4 regions of the Lysinibacillus sp. NPDC097231 genome follow, and region 2 is predicted to be linked to each of the others. Evidence: riboswitches for the same ligand, from Rfam matches in the RefSeq annotation. Region 2 holds a riboswitch; each other region holds the start of a gene.
The links. Region 2 has a riboswitch for cobalamin ahead of ACIQXF_RS13830 (ribonucleoside-diphosphate reductase subunit alpha). Riboswitches for the same ligand answer to the same signal wherever they lie in the genome.

Region 1: another riboswitch for cobalamin. It lies ahead of cobT (nicotinate-nucleotide--dimethylbenzimidazole phosphoribosyltransferase); the one in region 2 lies ahead of ACIQXF_RS13830 (ribonucleoside-diphosphate reductase subunit alpha).
Region 3: another riboswitch for cobalamin. It lies ahead of ACIQXF_RS19210 (hypothetical protein); the one in region 2 lies ahead of ACIQXF_RS13830 (ribonucleoside-diphosphate reductase subunit alpha).
Region 4: another riboswitch for cobalamin. It lies ahead of metE (5-methyltetrahydropteroyltriglutamate--homocysteine S-methyltransferase); the one in region 2 lies ahead of ACIQXF_RS13830 (ribonucleoside-diphosphate reductase subunit alpha).

What each region holds. Positions count from the first base shown of each region.
Region 1 is NZ_JBIWDH010000001.1:70,713-74,915, reverse strand. Features, by position in the region: gene ACIQXF_RS00430 (alpha/beta hydrolase family protein) at 1-1,070, shown strand, start outside; gene ACIQXF_RS00425 (MarR family winged helix-turn-helix transcriptional regulator) at 1,333-1,782, opposite strand; cobalamin riboswitch at 2,182-2,358, shown strand; gene cobT (nicotinate-nucleotide--dimethylbenzimidazole phosphoribosyltransferase) at 2,474-3,535, shown strand; gene ACIQXF_RS00415 (trimeric intracellular cation channel family protein) at 3,591-4,196, opposite strand.
Region 2 is NZ_JBIWDH010000021.1:63,080-67,282, reverse strand. Features, by position in the region: gene ACIQXF_RS13830 (ribonucleoside-diphosphate reductase subunit alpha) at 1-1,700, opposite strand, end outside; cobalamin riboswitch at 1,866-2,056, opposite strand; gene ACIQXF_RS13825 (hypothetical protein) at 2,167-2,850, opposite strand; gene ACIQXF_RS13820 (ECF transporter S component) at 2,847-3,341, opposite strand; gene ACIQXF_RS13815 (bifunctional adenosylcobinamide kinase/adenosylcobinamide-phosphate guanylyltransferase) at 3,363-3,755, opposite strand; gene ACIQXF_RS13810 (histidine phosphatase family protein) at 3,707-4,203, opposite strand, start outside.
Region 3 is NZ_JBIWDH010000039.1:6,595-10,797, reverse strand. Features, by position in the region: gene ACIQXF_RS19220 (methyl-accepting chemotaxis protein) at 1-634, shown strand, start outside; gene ACIQXF_RS19215 (hypothetical protein) at 1,165-1,689, shown strand; cobalamin riboswitch at 2,122-2,305, shown strand; gene ACIQXF_RS19210 (hypothetical protein) at 2,551-3,312, shown strand; gene ACIQXF_RS19205 (GTP-binding protein) at 3,610-4,203, opposite strand, start outside.
Region 4 is NZ_JBIWDH010000040.1:32,869-37,071, forward strand. Features, by position in the region: gene ACIQXF_RS19630 (DUF5367 domain-containing protein) at 1-350, opposite strand, end outside; gene ACIQXF_RS19635 (TetR/AcrR family transcriptional regulator) at 367-939, opposite strand; gene ACIQXF_RS19640 (CPBP family intramembrane glutamic endopeptidase) at 1,175-2,053, opposite strand; cobalamin riboswitch at 2,214-2,392, shown strand; partial or broken gene metE (5-methyltetrahydropteroyltriglutamate--homocysteine S-methyltransferase) at 2,575-4,008, shown strand.

The sequences.
Region 1 (4,203 bases), on a different contig from region 2:
ATTTGATAGATGAATCCAGACACGACTTAGAACAAAAAGATCGAGAATTAATGATACAAATATGGTATCCAGCAGAGGTGAAAGATGATACGAAGGATATTCATTATGAATCCTTTCCTTACGAAGAATGGTCAGGAACGATGGAATTCATTTTTTCTGTTCCTCGCTCTGTATTCGAGTATTTGAAGTATGGGCAAACTAACAGCATAAAAGATATAGCAGTATCCAAACAAGAAGTTAACTTTCCGGTTCTTTTATTTTCTCATGGATTTGGCAGTACTAGATTGCAAAATTTTTCCCAAATGGAGGAGTTGGCAAGTTATGGATACGTTGTTGTCAGCGTTGATCATACGAATGATGCAGCCTATACGAAGTTCCCAGATGGACGGGAAATCATGAATCAAACAGACGCATATTCTTATTCATTTAATATTGAAGATGAGAAAGATGTTAAAATGCGATCAAAAGATATGAGCTATGTTCTAGATCATTTAACAACGATAAATGATCAGGATCCTCATGGTTTGTTTACTGGAAAGATGGACATGGGTAGAATTGGTATATTTGGACATTCGTATGGAGGTTCAACAGCTGCTCAAGCATTGTTGGATGATAGCAGGATTTCTGCAGGAATCAACATAGATGGGCCTTTACATGAACCAGTGGCTAGCTCAGGATTTGAACAACCATTTATGTTTATTTTAGATGAAGATTATCTCTATATATCCGATGAAGAAATTCAATATACGAATATCACCCGGGAGGAATTTCAAAAGTATCACGATAAAATTACAGAGCTTGCTGATTTTCACTATAAAGAGGGAATAAAGGGAGATACTTTTATGCTTACTTTTATAGCAGGAGATCATTATACTTTTACAGATTTCCCTTTTCTATCTCCTTTATTATCATGGAATATTGATATAAATCAATTCCATCAAGTTATGAATTGGTACATATTAGCTTTCTTTGACCACTATGTGAAAGGAGAAGAGCCTAATCCATTGCTTAAGAAAGAGAAAATGGAGGATAAGTTTTACTATTATAAAACCAATATTAAAAATGATTGACAGAATATAATAATGAGCATACAGTTAAGTTTATCAAACTAAATAAATGTATCTACACGTATTTTGTTATAAAAAGCAAGCAAGCAGGGAAGTTAAATTAACGAGAAATTTGTTCTAAAATAAGCTCACCAGAGTTGCATATGATTGTTTCAAAATTTAAACACGTCGAAAAGAAAAACTCCTTTATAATAGATGGAGAGGTGATTGCTTGTCCAAATCTATTATAAAGGAGACCTTATGGGTAAAAACTTCACTAGTTATCTTAACTTCCTTGGTTATTTTTAGTCCCGACAATCTTATTTAATGTATCAAGAACATTATTTAACTCTTTTAAGCTTACTTTCGAGTAATATTTTTCTACAAGAATGTTGTCAATTTTTTTAAGAAGCTGACGAAACTCTTGCCCCCTATCCCCAAGATAAATAAAGGTCTCTCTACGGTTTATTGAATTTTCTTGACGATATATCATTTTCATTTCTTCAAGCTTTGAAATTACTTGGCTGACCGCACTTTTAGAAATATCAAAATGATTTGCAATATCTTTAGCAATTACCGGCTCATTGTGAATAATATAAGACATTATAATTTCTTGTTGAGGAGTTAAGTGAAAGTTCTCTAATTCCTCAACCTCTTTTGTTTCTTGTAAAACTAACAACCTGAATTGTTCGAATTTTTGATTAATTTTGTCTGTAATAATTAAATAATCATGCACTGATTTATCATCCCTAATTCATTTTAAAGGTTTATAATTAAGTTAATATTACTTAACTATTATATATTTGTCAATTATTAAGGATATTCGGAAAATATGAAAAAAATTTAACTAACTCTAATCATATTTATTTAAATAGAACTTTATACAATCGATCCATTACGTGATAGTGAGTTAAAATATTTAGCCCCTCTTGTCTCCGTTGATTGTTGAACCGCTTGGATAAATTTGCTTTTATATTGTATGTAGTACTAAGGAATGGTTGATATCCAGATTTTCTTTGCCAGAAAATCTTTAAAATTAATTGTGACAATGGATGTATGTAACTCAGCAATGGAAAGAAATATATAATTTCACTAATCCATTGACACTAAAAACACTTTGTCGTAAATTTAAAATAATTGCATAAAAGCATTAGGTGCCCATTGCGGGAGAATAGGGAATGAAGTGAAAAGCTTTAGCGGTCCCACCACTGTAAAAGGGAGTTTCATAGAGAATGCCACTAGCAAAGTTCTGGGAAGGTTCTATGAAATGTTGAAATTGAGCCAGGAGACCTGCCTAATTGCTTCGTATTATATAGACGATGGAAAAGTCTGTAGTTTATTTGTTATGAAATAAACTACAGGCTTTTTATTTTTTTCTCTAAATCATTCTTCGAGTAACAAGGGCAAAAAAGAAAGGGGAAATTTTCATGCAATTATTACAACAGACGATTCAAAACATTCAAAGTACTGACTACAAAATGATGGAAAAAGCAAGGGAACGCATTGATGCGCTTTGCAAGCCTCCTAGCAGCTTAGGGAAATTGGAGTCTCTTGCAGTGCAACTATCAGGAATTACAGGTGAACTATTTCCTACGATTGATAACAAAGCAATTATTGTCTGTGCGGCAGATCATGGTGTTTGTGATGAAGGGGTGACCTCAAATCCACAAAATGTGACGGTCTTTCAAACATTAAATTTTCCAAGAGGAGGAACAGGTGTCTGTGCTGTAGCGAAAATAACAAATGCAAAAATTGTTCCGGTAGACGTTGGTGTAAAAGAGGAGATTCCGCATGATGCTGGTGTCATCATAAAAAAGATTAAATATGGAACGGACAATATGGCAAAAGGTCCTGCAATGTCTAGGGAAGAAGCCATTCAATCAATTGAAGTAGGAATTGAGGTAGCTACAGAAGAAATAAAAAAAGGAGTCAATGTACTTGGGACAGGTGAAATGGGGATTGGTAATACAACACCGAGTGCTGCAATATTATCGGTCCTTCATGGTTGTCATCCACTTGAAGTGACAGGATTTGGTGCAGGTGTTGGGCCAGGGGGCATTGAGCATAAAGTAGAGGTCATTCACAATGCCATTCTATTAAACAAACCAAATCGCGAGGATGCTATTGATATTCTTGCAAAAATTGGTGGCTTAGAAATCGGCGCTATGGCAGGAGTCGTACTTGCCGCTGCGGCAAACCGCAAACCTGTTGTTATTGATGGTTTTATTTCTACCATTGCTGCCCTTATTGCCTACGAGTTAGAGCCAAAAGTAAAAGACTATATCATTCCATCTCATGCCTCTGAAGAACCAGGTGCTAAAATTGCTGCTGAATTACTTGGAGTTGAACCAATGCTTCATATGAATATGCGATTGGGAGAAGGCTCTGGTGCAGCTTTGGCCTTTCCTATTTTAGATGCAGCTTGCTCTATGATGAAAAATATGGCTACATTAGAGGAATCTATGGCTTTATTAAATCATTGCAGATAATGTATTTTTCATCAGTATGAAAAAATAAGCCCAAATCGCTATTTGGGCTTATTGGTTATGCTCGATTCAATTTCCGCAATGGCAAACGCCATTTCTTCATATATGAAAGTATTCTCAATGCTGTTATCACACCAAATAATACATATAAATAAATATCCCCTGACATCATTTCAAGCCCTACGATTAGCCCTGCTAGTGCTGCCCAAACACCATAGACTTCATCACGGAGTACTAATGGTTTTCGTCTAGCCAATAAATCTCGAACAATTCCACCACCGGAACCAGTTAAGACAGCAGCGACAATAACTGCACTAATAGGCATGTCGAGCTTCACTGCATAGAGGGCACCCTGAATGGCAAATGCCGATAAACCAATGGCATCTGTGAAGTTTCCCCAGCGATGCCAATGCTGAATAAGATGGTGTGGAAAGATAAAAAATATTGTAATCGCCGCCAGGGCAATTTGAAACATCATATCCTGTCCCCATAACGTTGTAACAGGCAGGCCTATGAGTAAGTTACGTATTGCTCCTCCACCAAAGGCAGTGACAATACCGAGTATATATACACCGAATAAATCGTATTCTTCCTCCATTGCAATTATTGCCCCGGAAATAGCAAAGGCAATTGTTCCGATAATACTAAAAACCTCCCAAGCCATCCCTTTC
Region 2 (4,203 bases):
TCACGTGCTAATGCGTTAGAAGCACGAATCGTGAAGTAGGCGATCTCCTCATACAGCCTGTCCGCAAATTCTACCGCTTCATCCGACTCCCATTGAATTTCTTTCAGCGCTAATAGATGATGCCAGCCAAATGTGCCAAGTCCAATGCCGCGGTAACGCAAATTCGTGCGTTCTGCCTGCTTCACTGGAATTGTATTTAAGGCAATAACGTTATCTAACATGCGTACTTGAATTGGGATTAAACGTTCTAGGACACCAGCCGGTACAGCTCTGCCTAAATTGATTGAAGATAGGTTACATACAACGAAATCTCCTGGCTTGCGACGTGTCACGATAACATCGTCTTCTAGAGTAATTGATTCGAATTCTGTCGGTGACATATTTTGAAAGACCTCTGTACACAGGTTCGAGCTGTAAATCATCCCTTCATGCTTATTCGGGTTCATGCGATTTACTTCATCACGATAGAACATAAACGGTACGCCAGTTTCTAGCTGGGAGCGCATAATACGCTTCATAATATCGATAGCTGGTACGACTTCACGACTTAATAATGGATTGGCAAGGCATTCTGCATACTTTGCACGGAAGGAACCGTCACCTTTTGTCTCATCGTAGAAATCCTCTAATGAGAAGCCCATCACCTCTCGTACTTCATGTGGGTCAAATAAATGCCAGTCTCCACGTGCCTCCACAGCCTCCATAAATAAATCAGGTAAGCAAAGCCCTGTGAAAATATCGTGGGCACGCAGACGCTCATCCCCATTGTTTAAGCGTAAATCTAAAAACGTAAAGACATCCTTATGCCAAACATCTAGATATACGGCAATAGCTCCTTGTCTTTGTCCTAGTTGATCTACTGACACGGCTGTATTATTCAGCTGTTTAATCCAAGGTAAGACACCACTCGATGCACCTTTAAAGCCTTTAATGGAAGAGCCTCGGCTACGGATTTTGCCCATATACACGCCAATGCCACCTCCGTATTTCGATAAGGTTGCCACATCGGTATTTGTGTCATAGATGCTTTGTAAACTATCATCGACTGTATCGATAAAGCAGCTAGAAAGCTGACCATGTGTTTTCCCTGCATTCGATAGGGTCGGGGTTGCTACCGTCATAAATAAATTGCTCATTGCCCAATAAGATTCTCGTACTTTTTCCAAACGATTTTCTGTTTCATCCTGCATAAGTGTCATCGCAATGACCATCCAACGTTCCTGGGGTAGCTCCACTGGTGTTTTCGTGTAATCACGGACAACATAGCGATCCATTAATGTTTTTAAGCCAATATACGTAAACAATTCATCTCGACTTTGTTCTAAAAAAGAAGCGAGTTCCTGAAGCTCCTGCTCACTATATTTGGTTGTTAGGCTTTCATGATATAAACCAGCCTCTGTATAACGTGCTAATTGTGCTGGGAAAACCTTATAAACATCCTTTACGGCAACACCTCGGCGCATGGCAAACTGATCATATAATTTTTCTAAATAGATTTTCGCTGCCACAAATGTCCAGTACGGCTCCTCTTCATCAATTAGGCTAAGCGTTTGTAAAATCATCGCATCGGCCCATGCTTCAAATGTGGCATTTTCGTTTTTTCGTAGCCATCGATCCGATAACCTTACAAAACTTTCAAGTTCATCCTCCGTGTAACTTTTCTTTAGCTTAGTCATTTGCTGTTCGATTTGAATTGTCATGTAACATTCTCTCCCTTTCTTTCTTCAGACAACACACAAAAAAGCGATCATGCAACATGTATCGGTTGCGTGATCGCTGTAAAATCGGAAATGGAAATGAAGGACATGCACACAAAGAAGTGAGCAAATCTCTCGCCTCCACTTCTCAATCCCCGAAGAATGTGTTGCTGTCTTGAACAACCTGGCAGGTCTCCTGGCTCATGCCTCCTCCAAATGATTGCCTTCCCGTCCGAAAACAGTGGCCTTCTTTAATCATTTGTCAGCACTTACAGTTGCGGGGACAGCTTCGGCTTAAGATGACTCTTTCTCCGAATTCCCTTTTAAACCACATTGGTACCTTTTGTCCAAAATACTATATATTGTGTTTTAACTCCTAAACAAATCTAACATATTGTGTTTATTGTTGCAATAGGCGTTTTGCCCCTTGCAATTTTTAAAGCGTTACTTTTTCTCGAAGCAAGCCCTATTACCATGCAGTTTTACGTAGTTTCTCAAAATTTCTAGGAAAATTTTTTTGTGCCAGCCGCTCTTTTTCTGGATGTATTCCGAGTAAAACGACTGCACATGGCCCTGCCGTTTTTTTCACATCTAACGAGCTTTCGACCCGTTGCTCGCCAAAAAGTCGGGTAAATTCTCCTTGCAGCCCCTTTGAGCCAACTGGCCATACTTGCTGAACGATTTCCCCTTGCCATGCCTGATAAATAGGCTGAAGCTGTGCAACATCCTCAGGCTGTGCAAGGATTTCATTGCCTACAAGTGGCAATCCATATGTATACCAAATAAGGTGTTCAGGCTCATAGTGTGTACGGATTTGCGGCTCACCAAGCATTGTAATCGATAAAGCAGATTGTAAGGTTGGCATATTGGTTTCCGTACTTCCATCTATCTGCGGGCATTTAAGATTAGCCTCATCAAAAACCTGCCGAATCCCTGCCACATAACGAGACCATGCCGCCTCTCCAGAAAAATTAGCTAGTAAAATATGCGATGGTAAAGCATTTGCAGCAAGCTGCTCTAAAAATGTAACACGTGCTGTGAAGTAAGCTGTGAGTTTATCTGGAGCTGACACTACATCTTGTGGCTTTTCTCCAATTGCTGCAGCATTATCTGTAGTAGCAATGAGCTCGCCTATTTTTACAGCATTTCTCAATGTACTCGCCCGTCCTTACGTACAAACACTTTAGAGAGAATCGGCATCACAATGGCAACAATGACTAAATTAATAAGTGTTGCCAATGGCAGACTAGTCAGTGATGCCCAGTAAAATGCCGGACTAATGATAAAATAAAATGGTAATGGTGCTACCACGCCATTTAAAAAAAGTGCGACAGGCCATTTCCAGAAATGCATGCCTTTGTTATGCATCACCCCAAAGACCCAAACTACTATAAACATTTCCGTTGCAATAATCAAATGCAGTGGTCCCAGTGGGAAGCCAGTAGTTAGTGCTGTAATAAAATGCCCAATGACACCTGCAACTCCCGCTAATAATGGTGATAAAAATACAACACTTAAAAATGCAGGAGCAGAGTCCAGCGCAGCAGTCGAAATAAATGTTGGAATTTTAATCACAGCCCCAACAGCACAAATGGCCGCTACCATAGCAGTGAGCGTCAATTTCCTTAATCTTTGTCGATCCATTCCATTTCCTCTTTTCTGATTTTATTTAATGTGTTCCCCAATACCGTACCAAATGCGCACGACACTTTCAGCTTCTGCAAATAAAGCCTGGTACAATCGCCCGCAAGTATCACGTAATAATCGTGCCTGTTTTTCTATCGGCACAACGCCTCGTCCCATATCGGTCACAATAATATACAGTGTACAATTTTCTTCAAGAGCCTTTAGTGTCGTCAAAATAGTTTTGACAAGTGCTTCATCATTGTCTAGGTTTTGTGTCACAAGCCACTTCTCTATGTTTTTAATCACTAGTACATCACATTCAGGAGTCTCATTAGGAATATAGCCATCTGCTAGCTCAACCTTTTGATCAGCAAGCAATGTCATCACATAATCGGTTTTTCCATTATAGGCTCCTCCAATAAAGACATGCATCTTGTTCCCTCCTCCCAAGCCATTCTCGAAAACGTTAAGGTAAACATTTTATCATGTGGTACATTGTACGACCAAAATGGTTGTTCCGTCGGTGCAAAGGCCACAAGCAGTGCTCGAATAACGCCACCATGAACAACAAGATGATAGTCATCTCGATCCTTTGGTAATGCACCAAACCCTTCTATCACACGCTGACAAAATGCATTAAAGCCTTCCCCTTCTGGCGGTGGTGTGAGTATGGGATCATCTAACCAGGCACAATAACGACGATCAGATTTTAATTCCTCATACGTTTTCCCTTCAAATTCTCCAAAATTGGACTCTCGGAATCTACCATCTGACACGTAAATAGCGTTCGGAAAATAATGGGCAGCCGTTTCTTTACAGCGCACTAAATCACTACCATACACCTTTGTCACAGCTTTATCTACAACTCTAAGCAAAGATG
Region 3 (4,203 bases), on a different contig from region 2:
AATGCAGTTTATCTCAACTTCTACCGAAAAAACGAGCGAATTGATGCAACAATTATCAAACAAAATGACCGAGATTAAATCCATGACCGATATGATTACGGGCATTACAGATCAAACAAATTTGCTAGCATTAAATGCGGCGATTGAAGCTGCACGTGCTGGAGAGCATGGGAAAGGCTTTGCAGTGGTAGCGGAGGAAGTTCGTAAATTAGCAGAGCAATCGAAGGATTCAGCTATTCAAATAGTCGATTTAATAGTCGGTATTGAAACTGATACAAAGCAAGTAGCATCATCTGTAGAAGGAGATTTGAAAAATGTACAACAGGGCGTCTACGTCATCGACGAGGCAACAAAATCATTCGGTACGATCTCTTTACATGTTAGTAAAATGACGAGTCAGCTAGAGGATATTTCTGCAACAGCTGAGGAGCTTACAGGTAGCGCTCATGAGGTTACAAAACTAGTAACAACGATTGCCAATGGAATGGATACATTGTCTAATTATACAGAAGTTGTTTCACAGTCAGTGGATGAGCAAAGTGCCTCCATGCATGCAGTCAATTTGGTATCACAAGACTTATGTGTACAAGCCGAAAATTTACAAAAGCTTACACATCGATTTAAAGGACAATAAAAACATTTAAATGGGCTATTTTGCAGAGATTCATTTTCTGCGGAATAGCTTTTTAAAGTGCAATATTTCTATTTAAAAACGTATTTAACCACTTTTCTAATTATTTACTGAGGAAAGTGGTTTTTTGTATAAGGGGTTTCGTTAATTGATCTACCATTAATACTAATAATCTATAGAAAATGCAGCGCAGTAGGTTCGATTTATATCTAAACATGAATGAGGTAGGTGACATTATTTACAAGAGGTAGCTATACGCAAAGATTGTTTCAAGCAATAACGCGTTAGAAAATTCCCTGTCTGTCTTATAATTGGTATAATATTGTAAATGTAAAAGGGTGGGGGAATTAAAATAGAAATTAATTTTAAAAGCTTTTTGAGAGACAATGATATTCAAATAGCTATGGAACACGGAGATATCACATCGAAAGAATTGACCATGTTTATTATTTCGGCTGTTTTCGTATAGATTGTTGGAGCCAGTATTATATAGGAATTATTCAAGTGACGATTCAAGAAATGAGGAATACTAGATGACAAAAACGTTAGTTGACAAGGCAAAGAGTATTTTAGAAGGAATCGAAATTGGATTTTTTGATACAGCTAAAAATTGGAATGTAGATAATTATGATGAGTATTATAAATATTTTTCACATCCAGATTTTGAAGTAAGAAAGTATTCCCTTCTTATTTTTGCTGCTGGTCTTGGTAATTGGCATATAGGTTCAGCCAATATCTTTCGCCCCATTGAAAAAAAAGAAAAGTGGTTCAATTCGTTTAAAGACAAGATGTATTATTTCGAAGATTACGTTAGGTCGTTTATAGACAATAGAGAAGCCATTAAACAAGAGTTTCCCATTTTACATAACGCAATTGCACTTTATTTAATCCGGTTAGATAATGAAAAGCGTTTTGAATATATTTTTAGTTCGGTTGATAAGCAATTGTTCATTGTACTTAGACAAGTGTTAATTGATTCAGGACTTGAAGTAAAACATCAATATAACTTTAATGACCTCTTAAGAGAAGTAGGGCTTCCAACTTTTTTTAAAAATTAATTGAGAGGGGCAAATTCTTTGGAATTTGAAGGGAGTTTAAAATTTCTAGATGAAAGGATTGATAATCAAGTTAGTGTATTGATTGTATTTGGTTTGATTTCCATTTCATTATTCACTGGCTTATTAAACTAACGGACAGCTTTAGTTTAAGAAGATAGCATAACTAGAAGCAACAAACTTTGAGAAAACTTTCTCATCAACTCGAGGATTCCGACTTCCAATCGGCATTTGATTCCCACTATATTAAGCAAGAAGTAAAAAACACCTCACGCTTGTAATATAAGTGGCGGATAGATTGAATAGATAGCAAACTAGGGTTACTCTTAAATGAGTATCCCTTTTTTTGACTTTTAGTAGAGTACATATTACAATGTAAACCAATAGTTAAAGAAGAATAGTTTGTCTACTATTTTTCAGGTCAATTTGACAACTTAATAACGTGTAATAATAGGTGTAAATTGCGTGCAATTTACTGAAAAGGGAAGTCGGTGCAAATCCGACACTGTCCCGCAACTGTAAATGTGAGTGACTTTTCGGATACCACTGTCTATAGACGGGAAGGAGAAAAGAAGCGTTGACCATAAGTCAGGATACCTGCCTATTATGAGTACACACCATAACCCTACGAGGAATAGGAGGTGGCATGTTGACAAAACAGAATGCTCTGTTTGTCACAGTACGTCAAACGCCCAAAATAGAAGAAGTTACTTGGATACGTTCCAATACTTTTAGATTTGGGCATTGTTTGACAATCTGTGATGAATGATAAAGATAATATGAAGGATTTCCTCTAATTGTAGGAAATCCTTTTTTTATTGATAACTTCCGTTTTTAAAATATGTACGAAAAGAGGATGCACATATGACGAATATTCATGTATGGTCAGCGCAGGAAACACAAAATGGGGATATGAAAATTTGTAAGCAGCCACGCACAGAAGTTGCCAAGCAAATAAAAACGAGAATGGTAGTCGAATCACTTATCGATCAGCTATTAGCAACTGGACTGATTAGTAACGAGCGACTATTTGAACAAATTTTATATAACAAGGACATTATTTGGATTCAGAATGAAGGTTTTCAGGGTCATCTTTTTGCCAAAGCAGATATTACAAATCAACTAAAAACGAAAACGAATAGCTTTATGATGTATATGCCCACAAATCCGATTGTTTATGAGGTAAACGGGGAGGCCTATCATTTAATCACACGTATCGATTCGACTCGTGCTAAACCAAATTTAGAACGGCTTTCGTTAGAGCCCAAGCCCATACTAAGTGCCGCTCGCGTCAATGATTTACTATGCTCGATCGTTATGCGCTTTTATGAAACCTATTTGGCAGATTTATCACGAATCACTCAAGACGACAAGCTAATCAATTTGGTAGAGCGAGAGTATAAGCAATTTTTACAAGCGGTGAAAGAATTAAATGCTGTCCATTTAAACTGGCATCCGCGTGGTAACGGGCATGAGCTACTGCTGGAATTGATTAATAATTTGCAACTTTTGAAAACTCGACCGGGCAAGGTATTAATAGATTTTTACAATTCTCATATCTATGCCGTTGTCGAACCTTCCTATCACTTTTTCAAACAAACAAAGCAAACTGTAAAAGCTTTGTAATAAAAGATTTACAATACTCGCGGAGTAGGGATGAATGTAGGGATGAATCCCCGCGGAGTGAAGGTGAAATACCCGCGCGTCAGCAAAGAATACCCGCGAAGTGAAGAGAAATACCCGCGCGGAAGGGAAGAATACCCGCGAAGTGAAGAGAAATACCCGCGCGTCAGTAAAGAATCCCCGAGAAGTGAAGGGAAATACCTGCACGCAAGCAGAATCCCCGCTGAGCAGAGGCAAAAACCCGCCCCACCAGCAAAAAACTGTACTTGATTCAATTCATCAAGTACAGTTTTTTTTGATTTATTTCAGGCAATGCATTGCTGCTTGCGCTTCATCCCACGGAACGGAGTAGCCCTTGCCTTTTGCGCAAAAAATACTAGAGGACGAATACTCAGGATCGGCATTTTTATCGTAGCCAATTTGGGTAATAATTTCTTCTGTATTATGGCACGCATCATAGCCATCAAATTGTAGAGAGAGTGCACCTTTACCATTGGTGTAGGCAGCAAAGGTTGTGCTGTAGCTCATAAATGTTGCGACAGGGGCACGGCCCGTTAAAGTTACATCATTTTCTGTGATGATTGGCGTGCCAAATGTACCTGATGCTTGCTGGATATCGGTCATCATGCGACCGATAAAATCACTAGGGGCTTTGAGCTTAAAGCGGTAATAAGGCTCTAGTAGCACATTTTCTGCTTGTTCAAGTCCTTGTCGTAATGCACGGAAAGTGGCCTCTCGAAAATCGCCACCTTCTGTATGCTTAATATGTGCACGCCCTGTTAACAGGGTGAAACGGATATCTGTTACAGGAAAGCCTGTTAACAATCCGTGATGGTCGCGCTCGAAAAGATGTTTTTCAATGAGCCGCTGATGCCCAACCGATAAATCGTCTGC
Region 4 (4,203 bases), on a different contig from region 2:
AAACCAGTAAGTAGTATTAGAGAATAGGCCCATAAAACCCATGAGGCGAAATAACGATCTAAATCATTCGATAAACTCGGAAAAACATTATCGAAAACTAATAATACGACTGCATCGATGAGCATTCCAGGAAAGACGATACAGATAGCAGCCAGTAATCGCGCTGTACCCTTTATCTTTTTCAAAGAATAAATAGGTATTGTCGCTATCCAAACGAGTGGAATAGCTAAAATGTAAGTAGCGATCATGAGGAAAGGTTCTTCAAAAGTAAAAAAGTAATGCCCTACTAATCGAAATATAGCACTTGCTAAAAGCCAAATTCCAAAACCCCAGCATAAAAAGAATGGCATTGTGGTTCCTCCTCAGTTATTTTCCTAGACGATGTAAAGTCTGAAGGATCGTTTCTAATTGCTGATAGAATGCATCTACATCGAAATCGTTCCGAATCATCACTTGTATAGCTATGCCATCGATAAGGGCGTTGAAGAAAATGCTCCAAGTTTCCATTGACACGCCATCGATTGGTGATGTAACCCATAATTTCTTTAAAACGTTACATAAATGTTCATTTTCAGCCTCTAAAATTTGTCCAATTTGCTGCTTTATTGTCGGGTTGGTAAAGCCAAAGACGAATAAAGTGAAAAATAATTTATGATAAAAAGCATCATTTTCATATCGACTTTTTGCAGAGAGAAGTGCAGATTGAATCATTTGATGATCGGTCGTCAGAATTTCCTCCCAAGAATTTTTACAAATGTCTTGGACAATTTCGAGAATTATTTGCTCTTTTGATTTGAAATGATAATAAATAGTTCCTTGTGTTACACCAGCTTGCTCAGCAACAGCTTTTAAGGTGAATTTTTCAATTCCTTTTTCTACTAAACTTTGCTTGGCAGCAGTTAATAAATCTGACTTTTCGATACCAGTAGGTTTTGCCATTTGTTTTACATCTCCTTTGATATTAGTTAGTTGGATAACTAACTATAAAATAACATAATATCCCACTATTTACAAGTTTGTTTTAGCTTTAAGACCAAGATATGGCATTTCTTCGCCTTCTTGGTCTTAATTATAAAGAGAGAAGTATGAAAAATGCTGGATCATATTATTTTCCAACAACTATTCATAGTCTAATTTTCGTTACTATTTTTAACTAGTTGAAGGAAAGTCTTGTTTACTTTTGAATGTCTTTAACGAGTAACATATTGCTGTTCTGTATATATCCAAGAGTACCGCGGGTAAAGATCAGAATTAGAAGAGCTAGAAATGCAACCCCTATTAAGAAAGGCAAATCTGTTTTAGTCAAAAGGGGTCTTGATAGATATGGCTGAATTGTACTAAAGGTATTTAAACTGGTGTGTAGCAAGATAACAATAAATAGGTTTTCTTGAGTACGATTGAAAACCCAAGTAAAGATGATTGAAATAGCTATACACGACAAGATAAAGATCGGTAAATTGATATAAAAAATAGATAACTCAGTTCCGGGTCCTCCCTTTTGTGCAACTGTTAAGAAATGAGGTAAATGCCACAAGGCCCATAGAACTCCAATGAATAAAGATGCCTTTAATGCCCCATATCTTAATTGCATTCGTGGTAAGGCAAAGCCACGCCAACCTATTTCTTCAGACAATGGTCCACCAAAAAAGAAAATAAGAATAAATAGTATTGGATAACTAACAAAGTATGAAGATGTCAGGTTGTGGAAGCTCGGTATTGTTCCACCGTTTAAAATAATTATTCCTAGAAACATCACAGCAGGAATACCAATGAAAATGAATAAATACCATCTAAATTTAACCTTAACTTGTATTAATTTTTTCAGTACATTTTTCCAGGATTCTTTACCTCCAATAGTGCGATGCATGATATAAGAAGCTAATAAAGGACCTACAAACGAATTAAGTGTGAAAAAAATACTAAAAGCACTAGTGTTGGGCAAAATGTTCCATTGCGATAAGATAAATGGAATTAATGTAATCCATGAGAACACATATGACATGACGAAGAAAGAGAGCAATGGTCGAGAATTTAATATTTTCTTTAAGTTCATTTTCTATTCTCCTTTTAAAAAAGTTTTTCATACCCAAGCCTTGAGCAAAGGGTCACTGACTTTTTTTAAATTACTATATGATTTAGATGTATTTTGAATCAAACAAATCTGAAAATAAATCTACTTTTCAGAAAAATATATGTTATAGTAAAACATAATTAAATATTGTGTAAGAGTTGGTGCCAAATGAAAGTTTGGTTTAAAAGGGAAGTCGGTGCAAATCCGACGCTGTCCCGCAACTGTAAATCGGAGCAAATCACAATTGCCACTGGGAAACTGGGAAGGCTGTGAGGCGTGTTGATGAGAAGCCAGGAGACCTGCCAATATCTAGTACACACCAAATACCTACGTGGAAATAGGTGGTGAGATGTGACCGTATCGGCCCTGTGCGACAATGAATAATACGATATTTTGAAATGATTTCGTATTGTTTCTTGATAGCTAATTTTGATATGCAATGACAGCCATTTTCCAAAAAAGGAGAGTGGCTTTTTTTATTTTTAATGATAGGAGAGATTAATATGGCGTATACAAGTACTACAGTTGGTTATCCGTATATCGGAGAGGATCGCGAATGGAAAAAGGCTTTAGAGGCTTTTTGGAAAAATGAGCTTTCAGAGGATGAATTTTTACAGCATTTAAAGGATATTCGCCTAGCTCGAATAAACAAGCAGCTTCGCCTCGGCATAGACATGATAACTGTTGGAGATTTCACACTTTATGACAGAGTGTTGGATACGGCAATGATGTTTGGCTTAGTTCCAAAGCGCATTGGCAGGGTGGCAAAGTTGATTTACAAACATACTATGGGGTAGCTCGCGGTAGTAAAGAAGCCGTGGCTAGTGAAATGACGAAATGGTTTAATACAAACTATCATTATATTGTGCAAGAATATGAGGGACAATCTTTACAATTGACATCAGCAACTAGCCTTACAATTACCGTTGTTCCCAACGACAACAATTGGGAGTTTTCCGCAATCAGACGAAGTCAAACGTATACGAAGTGCATGGCGAAAGAAACAACTTTCTAATGAGGATTATGCAGCGTTTGTCGAGCAAGAGACAAAGCGTTGGATTACTATTCAAGAGGAACTAGATATCGACGTTTTTGTACACGGTGAATTTGAGCGCACAGATATGGTTGAGTATTATTTCGGGGAAAAACTTACAGGTTTTGCATTTACGGAGAAAGCATGGGTTGTATCATATGGATCTCGCTGTTTGAAGCCACCGATTATTTACGGTGACGTTGCATGGGAAGCACCAATGACAGTCAAAGAAACAGCCTATGCCCAAAGCCAAACGAATCGCTATGTAAAGGGGATGCTCACAGGTCCTGTGACAATTTTAAATTGGTCCTTTGTACGAGATGATATTTCACGGAAGGATGTATCATATCAGATTGCTTTGGCACTTCGAAAAGAGATGGAAGCACTAGAAGCTGCGGGTATTTCAATTATTCAGGTTGATGAACCAGCATTACGAGAGGGCTTGCCACTTCGTAAAGAAAATTGGGGAGCTTACTTAGAGTGGACAGTGAATGCTTTTAAACTTGCTACATCTAATGTGAAGGATGAAACACAAATTCATACACATATGTGCTATTGTGAGTTTAATGATTTTATCGAGCCAATTAGTGCATTGGATGCTGATGTTATTTCAATCGAAACGTCACGGAGCCATGGCGAGCTGATTTCTTCTCTGCAAGTCAATCCATATGAAAAAGGGATTGGGCTAGGCGTTTATGACATTCATAGTCCACGTGTACCGAGTGAAGAAGAGATGCTGAGTATTATGCAGGATAGCTTACAGGTTTTATCAAAAAATCAATTTTGGGTGAATCCTGACTGTGGTTTAAAAACAAGGAAGGAATCAGAAACAGTTGCAGCACTGGCGCATATGGTAGCTGCAGCAAAAACTCTCCGACAACAAGTCCAACAATTGATACTTTAAGAAGAAACTTGACTTCTTTTTAGAGGTCAGGTTTTACTTTTTATTCGGCAGAAATTTTTATAGTAAAAGTGAAGTGGCAACTACAGAAGAAATTTAAGCGAAGGTAGCAGGGTTGAAAGAGACGATAACGTGGTCGAAGCGATGGATAGACTAGTCAAACAGACGCTTAGATGGTAGAAATACTCAATTATACCA